Regions from separate parts of the Azospirillum thiophilum genome, predicted to be linked through region 1. Evidence: predicted binding sites of a transcription regulator. Region 1 holds the regulator's gene; the other holds the start of a gene.

Region 1 (4,789 bases):
CCTGCGCCAGCACATGCTGCGCGTGTACAACTACATGGGCGCCGGCCTGATCCTGACGGGCCTGGTCGCCGCGCTGGTGTCGTCCAGCCCGGCCATGATGGCGGCGATCTTCGGCACGCCGCTGAAGTGGGTGGTGATGCTGGCCCCGCTGGCGTTCGTCATGGTGCTGTCCTTCGGCATCCAGCGCCTGTCCTTCGCATCGGCACAGATGATCTTCTGGGCCTATTGCGGCGCGATGGGCCTGTCGATGTCGGCCATCTTCCTGGTCTTCACCGGGGCGTCGATCGCGCTGACCTTCTTCGTCACCGCCGCGACCTTCCTGGCGATGAGCCTCTACGGTTACACCACGAAGGCCGACCTGTCGAAGATGGGCTCGTTCCTGATGATGGGCATCATCGGCCTGGTCATCGCCGGCCTGGCGAACATCTTCTTCCAGTCGCCGGCCCTGCATTTCGCGATCTCGGCCATCGGCGTGCTGATCTTCACCGGCCTGACCGCCTACGACACCCAGTCGATCAAGGAAAGCTACGCCGAGGGCTACGATCACGAGAGCACCGGCAAGCTCGCCCTGATGGGCGCCCTGACGCTGTACCTGGACTTCATCAACCTGTTCCAGTTCCTGCTGCAGTTCCTGGGCCAGCGCAACAACGACTAACCCCGAGGACCGTCGCTCGGGGTCCGGCGTTGCCTTCGGACCAGGATTATCGGACAAGCCGCCGCCCGGAAGCCACCGCTTCCGGGCGGTTTCGTTTTCAGGACGCCGGTTTCACGAGTCGACCGTCACGTCATCGCCGACCTCGAGTCCGAGCACCCGGTCGGCACGCCCGCAATTGACCGCGATCTCGGCCAGCCCGTTCGAGTTTTCGTACCACAGCGCCTCTCCCGCCCCGACCGCCCCGAAAGTGCGGGCGCGGGCGATGCGGGTTCCGGGGACGGTCAGCACCGCATCGGCGGCCAGGGCGCCGGCCCGCATCCCGGTCATGGCATTGCCGTACACGTCGACATAGACGATGCGCGCGAGCTCGTCCGGCCAGCCGGGCCGGTCGATGGCGGCACCCGGCAGCGGGCTGCGTTCCACCGGACGGCCGGTCGCCAGCGCGGCAGCGACGGGGGCGAACAGGTCGCGGCCGTGGAAGCTGGCGGACAGCCGATCCGGGATCCAGTCGATGGTCCAGGTGTTCAGCGACGCTGCGCGGCGGGCGACCAAGGCGAACAGCCCGTTGTCCGGCCCGACGAACCAGCGCCCGTCGGCCTCCACCATCACCGGCCGCCGGTCGGTTCCGACACCGGGATCGACGACGCAGAGGAAGACGCTTCCGGCAGGGAAGGCCGGAGCGTAGGCGGCAAGCAGGTAGGCGGACAGCTGCGGGTCGAAGGCGGGGGCGTCGGCGAACAGGTCGATCACGGGGACGCCGGGCGCGTTCTGCGCCAGCACCGCTTTCATCTGGCCGGTGTAGGGGCCGGAGAGGCCGAAGTCGGTGAAGAGCAGGATCATCAGCGTTGCCCCCTCCCTAACCCTCCCCCGCTCTCGGCGGACCGAAGGTCCGTCCGATCGCGGGAGAGGGAACTCCGCCACTCCTTTGCATACCCTCATCCCGACAAGGATCCTGCCCCCTCTCCCGCGACAGCGGGGGAGGGATGGGAAGGGGGAAATCGATGCAGAACCCCTCACATCGACTTCGTATCCAGCGCATACCCCGCCGAACGTACGGTGCGGATCAGGTCCAGCTCGTCCTCTTCGTTCATCGCCTTGCGCAGGCGGCGGATGTGTACGTCGACCGTACGCGGCTCGACATACACGTCGTGGCCCCACACCAGATCGAGCAGCTGCTCGCGTGAGAACACCCGGCCGGGATGCTGCATGAAATGGCGCAGCAGGCGGAATTCGGTCGGGCCCAGGTGTACGTCGCGGCTGTTCCGGCGAACCCGGTGGGCAGCCAGATCCATGGTCACGTCGGCGAAGGTCAGCACCTCGTCGGTCATGCCGGGGGAGGCGCGGCGCAGCACCGCACGCATGCGGGCCACCAGCTCGGTCGGCGAGAAGGGCTTGGTGATGTAGTCGTCGGCGCCGGAATTCAGGCCGCGCACCCGGTCGCCCTCCTCGCCGCGGGCGGTCAGCATGATGATCGGGATGTCGCGGGTCTTGGCGTTGCGGCGCAGCTGGCGGCAGACCTCCAGCCCGCTCATCAGCGGCAGCATCCAGTCCAGCAGCACGATGTGCGGCGTCTGTTCGCCGGCGGCCAGCAGGGCCTCCTCGCCGTCGCTGGCGGTGGCGACGCGGAAGCCTTCCTTTTCCAGGTTGTACTTCAGCAGCGTCAGGATATCGGCCTCGTCCTCGACGATCAGGACGAGCGGCTTGAGGGCCGCGTTCATGGAGGCTCCGTTCACAGCGCGCGTCTCGACGTTAACCGGCATGGCACAGCCTTTTCAACAGGGAGGGAGGGGGCGGAGGCGTCGGCAAGGGTCAGCCATAGCGGCCGGTGATGTAGCCCTGGGTGCGCTCGTCGCGCGGGTTGGTGAAGATCTCCTCGGTGTCGTCGCACTCCACCATCTCGCCGAGATGGAAGAAGGCGGTGCGCTGCGACACGCGGGCGGCCTGCTGCATGTTGTGGGTGACGATGACGATGGTGTAGTTGGCCCGCAGCTCGTCGATCAGCTCCTCGATATGGGCGGTCGCGATGGGGTCGAGCGCCGAACAGGGCTCGTCCATCAGGATCACCTCGGGGCTGACGGCGACGGCGCGGGCGATGCACAGCCGCTGCTGCTGGCCGCCCGACAGGCTGGTGCCCGGTTCGCGCAGGCGGTCCTTCACCTCGCCCCACAGGCCGGCGCGCTTCAGCGAGGTCTGCACCACCTCGTCCAGCTCGTCGCGGCCGGACGCAAGGCCGTGGATGCGCGGACCATAGGCGATGTTGTCGTAGATCGATTTCGGGAAGGGGTTGGGCTTCTGGAACACCATGCCGACGCGGGCGCGCAGCTGCACCGCGTCGACGGCCTTGCCATAGACGTCCTCGCCGTCCAGCGCGATCCGCCCCTCGACCCGGCAGCCCTCGACGGTGTCGTTCATCCGGTTCAGGCAGCGCAGGAAGGTCGACTTGCCGCAGCCGGACGGGCCGATCAGCGACAGCACCCGGTTCTCCTGGATGTCGAGGTCGATGCCCTTCAACGCCTGCTTGGCGCCGTAGAACACCTTCACCCCGGTTGCCGTCATCTTGCTGGCGATGGCGCCGCCGCTGCGCCGGTCGGTGCGGGGCCGCAGCTTCAGTTGGGTCTGGATGCTCATGACGCTCACCACCGCCTTTCGAAAAGCTTGCGCAGGACGACGGCCGCCCCGTTCAGCAGGATCAGGACGCCGAGCAGGATCAGGATCGCCGCCGAGGTGCGCTCGGTAAAGGCACGTTCGGGGCTGTCGGCCCACATGTAGATCTGCACCGGCAGCACCGTGGCGCTGTCGGTCAGGCCATGCGGCACGTCGACGATGAAGGCGACCATGCCGATCATCAGCAGGGGCGCCGTTTCGCCCAGCGCGCGGGCCATGCCGATGATGGTGCCGGTCAGGATGCCGGGCATCGCCAGCGGCAGCACATGGTGCAGCACCGTCTGCAGCGGCGAGGCGCCGATGCCCAGCGCCGCCTCGCGGACCGAGGGCGGCACCGACTTCAGCGCGACGCGCGACGCGATGATGATCACCGGCAGCGTCATCAGCGCCATCACCAGGCCGCCGACCAGCGGGGCCGAGCGCGGCATGCCGAAGAAGCCGAGGAACACCGCCAGCCCGAGCAGGCCGAAGATGATCGACGGCACCGCGGCGAGGTTGTTGATGTTGACCTCGATCAGGTCGGTCCAGCGGTTCTTCGGCGCGAACTCCTCCAGATAGACCGCGGCGGAGACGCCGACCGGCACCGACAGCGCCATGGTCACCAGCAAGGTCAGCAGCGAGCCGACGATGGCGCCGCCGATGCCGGCCTGTTCGGGCTCGCGGCTGTCGCCGGCGGTGAACAGGGTGGTGTTGAAGCCCTGCGCCAGCGCGCCGCCGGCCATCAGGGTGTCGGCTGCCGCGATCTTGGCGTCGCTCAGACCACGTTCGCTCTCCGGAAGGTCGCGGCGATAGCGGCCCTTCACCAGCTGGTCGATCTCGTCGTCGGCACGCACCCAGACGGTCCGCGTCGTGCCGATGATCGACGCGTCCCCGGCGACCATCGCCTCCAGCTCGTAGGGCGCGCCGGACGACAGCAGCTCGTTCAGCACGCGGCGGCCGGCGCGGTCGGTCACCTGCGGGAACTGGGCATGGAGCGCCCGGCGCAGCAGGACGGTGTAGTTGCGGTCGGCGACCTCCGCCGGGTCCAGCGTCACCTCCAGCCGGATCCGCGTCTCCCAGAAGGCGCTGCCGCCGCGGGCGACGATCGATCCCAGCAGCAGCACCAGCACCAGCGCCGCCAGCGCCACCGCGGCGGCCCCGGCCAGCCGGAACCGGCGCTCGGCGGCATGGCGGGCGCGCAGCCGGCGGGCGAAGGCCTCGCTCCTGTGGCGGGACTTCGAGGTGGCGGCCGGGGCGGGGGAGGGCGGGGCGGCCGAGATGTCCTGTTCGAGAAGGTCAGTCATATTTTTCCCGATAGGTCCGGACCACCCGCAGGGCGACCATGTTGAGGCAGAGCGTGACAAGGAACAGCACGAGGCCGAGGCCGAAGGCCGACAGCGTCTTCGGGCTGTCGAACTCCTGGTCGCCGACCAGCAGCGTGGCGATCTGCGTGGTGACGGTGGTCACCGCCTGCAGCGGGTTGGCGGTCAG
Region 2 (4,789 bases), on a different replicon from region 1:
CCGCCCTCGGCCCCGACGTGGGGATGATCGCCAAGCCCTTCGCCATCGAGGAACTGCGCCTGCAGCTGTCCCGCATCGCCGGCCAGCGCCCCGCCCCCAAGACCGCCAATCCAGCGGCCAATCCAGTCGCCGGCCCTGCCTCCATTCCGGCCCCTTCCGCGCCGCGACCGGCCCGGGCGGCGCGCCTGCTGATCGCCGAGGATCTGGCGATCAATCGCGAGTTGCTCGCCGCCCTGTTCCGCGACAGCGGCTATGACGTCGACCTGGTTGCCGACGGTGCGGCGGCGGTGGAGGCGGTGCGGACCGGCGACTACGACATGGTGCTGATGGACGTGATGATGCCGGGCGTCGACGGGCTGGAGGCCAGCCGGACGATCCGCGCGCTGCCGCCGCCGCGCGGCGACCTGCCGATCCTGGCGCTGACCGCCGGCTCGTCCGACGAGGAGCAGCGCCAATGCCGCGAAGCCGGCATGGACGGGCACATCGGCAAGCCCTATGACCGGGAAATCCTGTTGAGCCAGATCGCCCGCCGGCTGGCCGCCAACCGGAACCGGACCGGCACGGCCTGAGAGAGACCGCCGCCTTGGAGTACTTCCCGCCCCCGCCTCGGGGAAGGCGGAAAGCCGGCGGGAAAGCCGTCAGGGCTGTTCGAACACCTGCGGGAAATGGGCGAGCCGCCGGCCGAACAGGCCGTGCAGGCCGTCGGTCATGGCCGGCGTCGACCCGACTGGAGCCGATGCCGGCGCGGTCGCCGGTTCCATCGCCGGGACGGCGGTCAGCCCGCGCGCCGCAGCCGCACGGGCGCGGCGTTCGGCCTTCTCGGGCGGCGCATAGAAATGCAGGGTCAGTTGGCCGTCGGCTTCCGCCGCATAGGGCAAGCCGGGAACCGTCCGGCGTTCGGTGCCGGGAAGCACATACTGCTCACCTTGGTCGGTGCGTTCTATATGCGGCATGACCGGTATCCTGTCTCCACAAGATCGATCCTGCCGTTCCCGCCCTTGCGGGTCAAGGCCGCGATGACATCCGGCGGGTCGGGGACGGCGGGTTTTCCGTTCGCCCCGTGTTCGCACCGTGTTCCCCCGGGCCCTTCCCTTGCCCGCCCCCGATTCGCTTCCCGATTCGCCGCCCCGGCAGGCGACCGCTTACGGACGCAGGATGCCAGACACCAGGAAATAGGAGAGCCAGGCGACGATGCCGGAGGCGGGAATCGTCAGCACCCAGGCCCAGACGATTCGGCCGGCCAGCCCCCAGCGCACCGCCGAGGTGCGGCGGGCGGAGCCGACGCCGACGATGGCGCCGGTGATGGTGTGGGTGGTCGACACCGGAATGCCGAGCCAGGTCGCCCCGAACAGGGTGATGGCGCCGGCGGTCTCGGCGCAGAAGCCCTGATAGGGCTTCAGGTCGGTGATGCGCGAGCCCATGGTGCGGACGATGCGCCAGCCGCCCATCATGGTGCCCAGCCCCATTGCCGCCTGGCAGGCGATGATGACCCAGAAGGGAACGTGGAAGCTGTCGCCCAGCATGCCCTGGCTGAACAGCAGAACGGCGATGATGCCCATCGTCTTCTGCGCGTCGTTGCCGCCGTGGCCCAGGCTGTAGAGCGCCGCCGAGACCAGCTGGAGATGGCGGAACTGCCGGTCGACCGCGAAGGGCGGGGCGCGGCGCAGCAGCCAGGACACCACCAGCATCAGCAGCAGGGCCAGCAGCAGGCCGATGCCGGGCGACAGCACGATGGCCACCGCGGTCTTGGTGAAGCCGCTGGCGATGATGGCGCCGACCCCCGCCTTGGCGATGCCGGCCCCGGCGATGCCGCCGACCAGCGCATGGGACGAGGAGGAGGGCAGCCCCAGCCACCAGGTGATCAGGTTCCAGCCGATGGCGCCGATCAGCGCCGCCAGGATCACCGCCGGGTCCATCACCAGCGGATCGACCAGCCCGGTGCCGACCGTGGTGGCGACATGCAGGCCGAAGAACAGGAAGGCGATGAAATTGAAGAAGGCCGCCCACAGGACGGCCAGCTTGGGGGACAGCACGCGGGTCGACACCACGGTGGCGATGGAGTTCGCCGCGTCGTGCAGTCCGTTGATGAAGTCGAAGGCGAGCGCCACGAAGACGATGACGATGATCGCCGGCAGACCGAGTTGCAGGGCCTCCATTACCGCCGCCTCACACCTGGTCGAGCGTGATGCCCGCGACCAGGTCGCCGACGTCGTCGCACCGGTCGGTCACCGCCTCCAGCATCTCGTACAGCTCGCGCCGGCCGAGGAAGGCGATCATGTCCGGCTTCTCCGCGATCAGCGCCTTCAGCGCGTCGCGCAGCACGTCGTCGGCCTCGTCCTCCAGGTCGGACAGCCGGCCGCAGAGATGGTCGATCCGCTCCGCATTGCGGGCGATGGCACCCAGGAGCGGCATCAACTCCACCAGAACGTCCGCCTGCTGGCGGATCAGCGCGACGAAACGCCGCATCGGCTCGTCGAAGGCTTCGACGCCATAGAGGCCGGCATGGCGCGGCACCTCGTCCATCAGGTCGATGGCATCGTCCAGCGCGTTGATCAGCGACAGGATGTCCGAGCGGTCGAATGGGGTGATGAAGGCGCGGTGCAGGTCGCGCCCGGCATCCTTGGCGATGCGGTCGGCATCCTTCTCCACCCGTTTCAGCGCCGCGACCTTCTGCGGACGCTCGTCCGGCGCGGACTCCATCACCGCTTCCAATGCGATGGCGGCTGCGGCGATGTGGCGGGCCTGCTCGACGAACTGGTCGACGAAGCGTTCCTCCTTCGGCATCAGCGAACGGAATGCGCGCAGCAGCATGGGACGGTGTCTCGCGTGGACTGTACGAAATTTCGGCTGCTCTTAGCACGCTTCGCCGGGCAGTGCAGCGGCGGCATGTCATGTAAATGCCATGAAACAGTCATCTGGTAACAAAATCGCCACAGGTCGTTGCCTGATGCCGCGTTTCCCGCCGCCGGCGGGGCGGGTCCGCCCCTGGGCGCTCCGCCATGGAAAGGAAGGCCGCGCCACCCCAGATCCCAGGCAGATATCCGCCTATCGGCCCCACCCGACCGCAGGTTCCCCCCGCAATGACGTGCCCGCCCCTTCCGCTACGCCGCCTTGTCTTGCCGGCTCTGCTGCCGGCCCTCTTGCTGGCCCCCCTGCTGGCAGCGGCGCCGCTGCACGCCCAGCCGGCCGGCGATGCCGCCGCCGGACGCTGCAGCCCCACCGTCTCGGCCGCGCTCGGCACCTGGGACGCCGGTCTGGCGACCGCGGAGCTGTTCGGCGACAGGGCGGTAGCGCTCGCCCGCGAGAAGGGCCGGGAGTATCTGCTGCCGCTGCTGGGCATCGACCCCAAGACGGCACAGCCCGATGCCAACGGCAGCGGCACCACCGACGACGTCGGCCGCGCGCTGGAGGAAAGCCGCGACGACCCCGAACGCCGCGCCGCACTCTGCGCCGCCATCACCCGCGCCGCCGACGAGGCGAAGACCACCGCCGGCGCCGGCCTCGACGCGCTGAGGCGCGCGCTGGACAACTGGCAGCTGACCCCGGCGCCGGCCACGCCCCCCGCCGCACCGGCTCCGGCTCCGGCTCCGTCGAAGCAGGACGGGCTGATCCGGATCTGAGCCGGCCCTGCCCAACCCCCTCGCGATGTGCAAAACCGCATCCGGCGCAAGAGGGGATTGCCGCGTGAGCCGGCAGGAATTTGCCGCGTCTGCCCCGCGAAACGGTCACAGGCGGAATAAACCGGTCCACCCTATGTTTACGCCCGCAGAGGCCACCCGCGTCACGCCCCTTCTCCAGGGGCGCCGCGGGTCGAAGGGCCACCATGCGGCGGAACTGCCGGAACGCCCGTCTTGACACGAATGCCCATTTGTCACAGACGAACGTCATAGGCACCGTTGTAGCGGCCGGTCCGAAGGTCTAATCTGTCAGTGTCCCCAACCAATTCCCGAACATGGGAAGGTGCCATCCATGAATCTGCACAGTCTGGCCAGCGACATGGTGAATACCGCTCTGGCCTGTGAAAAGGCGCTCCCCGGTCGGGCGAACGCCGACGAACACGATCTCGCCCGGCACATCCTGGTCGAACCCGACCATGCCTGGCACGTTTGCGAGACCTATGCCCGCGCCGTGCGCATCCCGGTCGAACAGCTCCCGGTCAGCCAGCTGCGTGGTCTCATCAGCGACATCGTCCTGTCGAAGCTTCCCCGTTACGACTGAGTTTCTCGATCCCAGGGCCGGCCCCGTATCCGGCCGATGGCCGGAACGATCCGGGTTCTTCAAATCCCGCCAATCCCTGTTCCGTGGTGCCACCATGGCGATCGAGCTTCATTCCTTTACCGTAACGCTGGCCGTCGCGGATGCGACCGGATGCGCCAGTGCAGCCGAACACCGTGCCCGCGTCTGGAAGGCCGTGTCCGACCTGTCCGCCGCCGTCCGCAATGCGGGCATGGCGACCGAGGCCCGCTTCCGCGGCCAGGACCGCCAGGGCCATGTCCTGTTCGAGGCGACCGACACCGGTGCCGCCTTCCTGCGCGCCCTGCCCGCCATCGCCCGCGTCGACGACGCCCGCATGAATGGCGGACGCGTGCAGCTCCGTCACTGACGGAAACTCCGCCGGTTTCATGAGAAAAGCCCGTCGCTCCGATCCGGGGCGGCGGGCTTTTCGTCGTCCGATTCCCTTTTTACCTCGGCCGGTCGTCCCGGCTGCTCGCGTCCGGTGTCCCGCGGCCGCTGTCCAGCCTTCAGCGCGCCCGGTGGCGCAGGGGGCGGACGTTGCTTTCGGTCTCGA

What was found. Region 1 encodes PhoB, which activates phosphate uptake and scavenging genes when phosphate is short. Its sites were predicted from a motif close to TNTCATAAAACTGTCA; they were not measured.
Region 2: the regulator PhoB is predicted to act here: its motif matches at 2,899-2,914, upstream of AL072_RS24660 (DUF47 domain-containing protein).

Annotation. Positions count from the first base shown of each region.
Region 1 covers NZ_CP012401.1:974,228-979,016, forward strand. The annotation lists gene AL072_RS04405 (Bax inhibitor-1/YccA family protein) at 1-655, shown strand, start outside; gene AL072_RS04410 (SAM hydrolase/SAM-dependent halogenase family protein) at 767-1,495, opposite strand; gene phoB (phosphate regulon transcriptional regulator PhoB) at 1,669-2,373, opposite strand; gene pstB (phosphate ABC transporter ATP-binding protein PstB) at 2,465-3,211, opposite strand; gene pstA (phosphate ABC transporter permease PstA) at 3,289-4,602, opposite strand; gene pstC (phosphate ABC transporter permease subunit PstC) at 4,595-4,789, opposite strand, start outside.
Region 2 covers NZ_CP012404.1:404,703-409,491, reverse strand. The annotation lists gene AL072_RS24675 (response regulator) at 1-569, shown strand, start outside; gene AL072_RS24670 (hypothetical protein) at 639-953, opposite strand; gene AL072_RS24665 (inorganic phosphate transporter) at 1,143-2,156, opposite strand; gene AL072_RS24660 (DUF47 domain-containing protein) at 2,167-2,811, opposite strand; gene AL072_RS24655 (hypothetical protein) at 3,117-3,620, shown strand; gene AL072_RS24650 (hypothetical protein) at 3,970-4,218, shown strand; gene AL072_RS24645 (hypothetical protein) at 4,313-4,603, shown strand; gene AL072_RS24640 (hypothetical protein) at 4,743-4,789, opposite strand, start outside.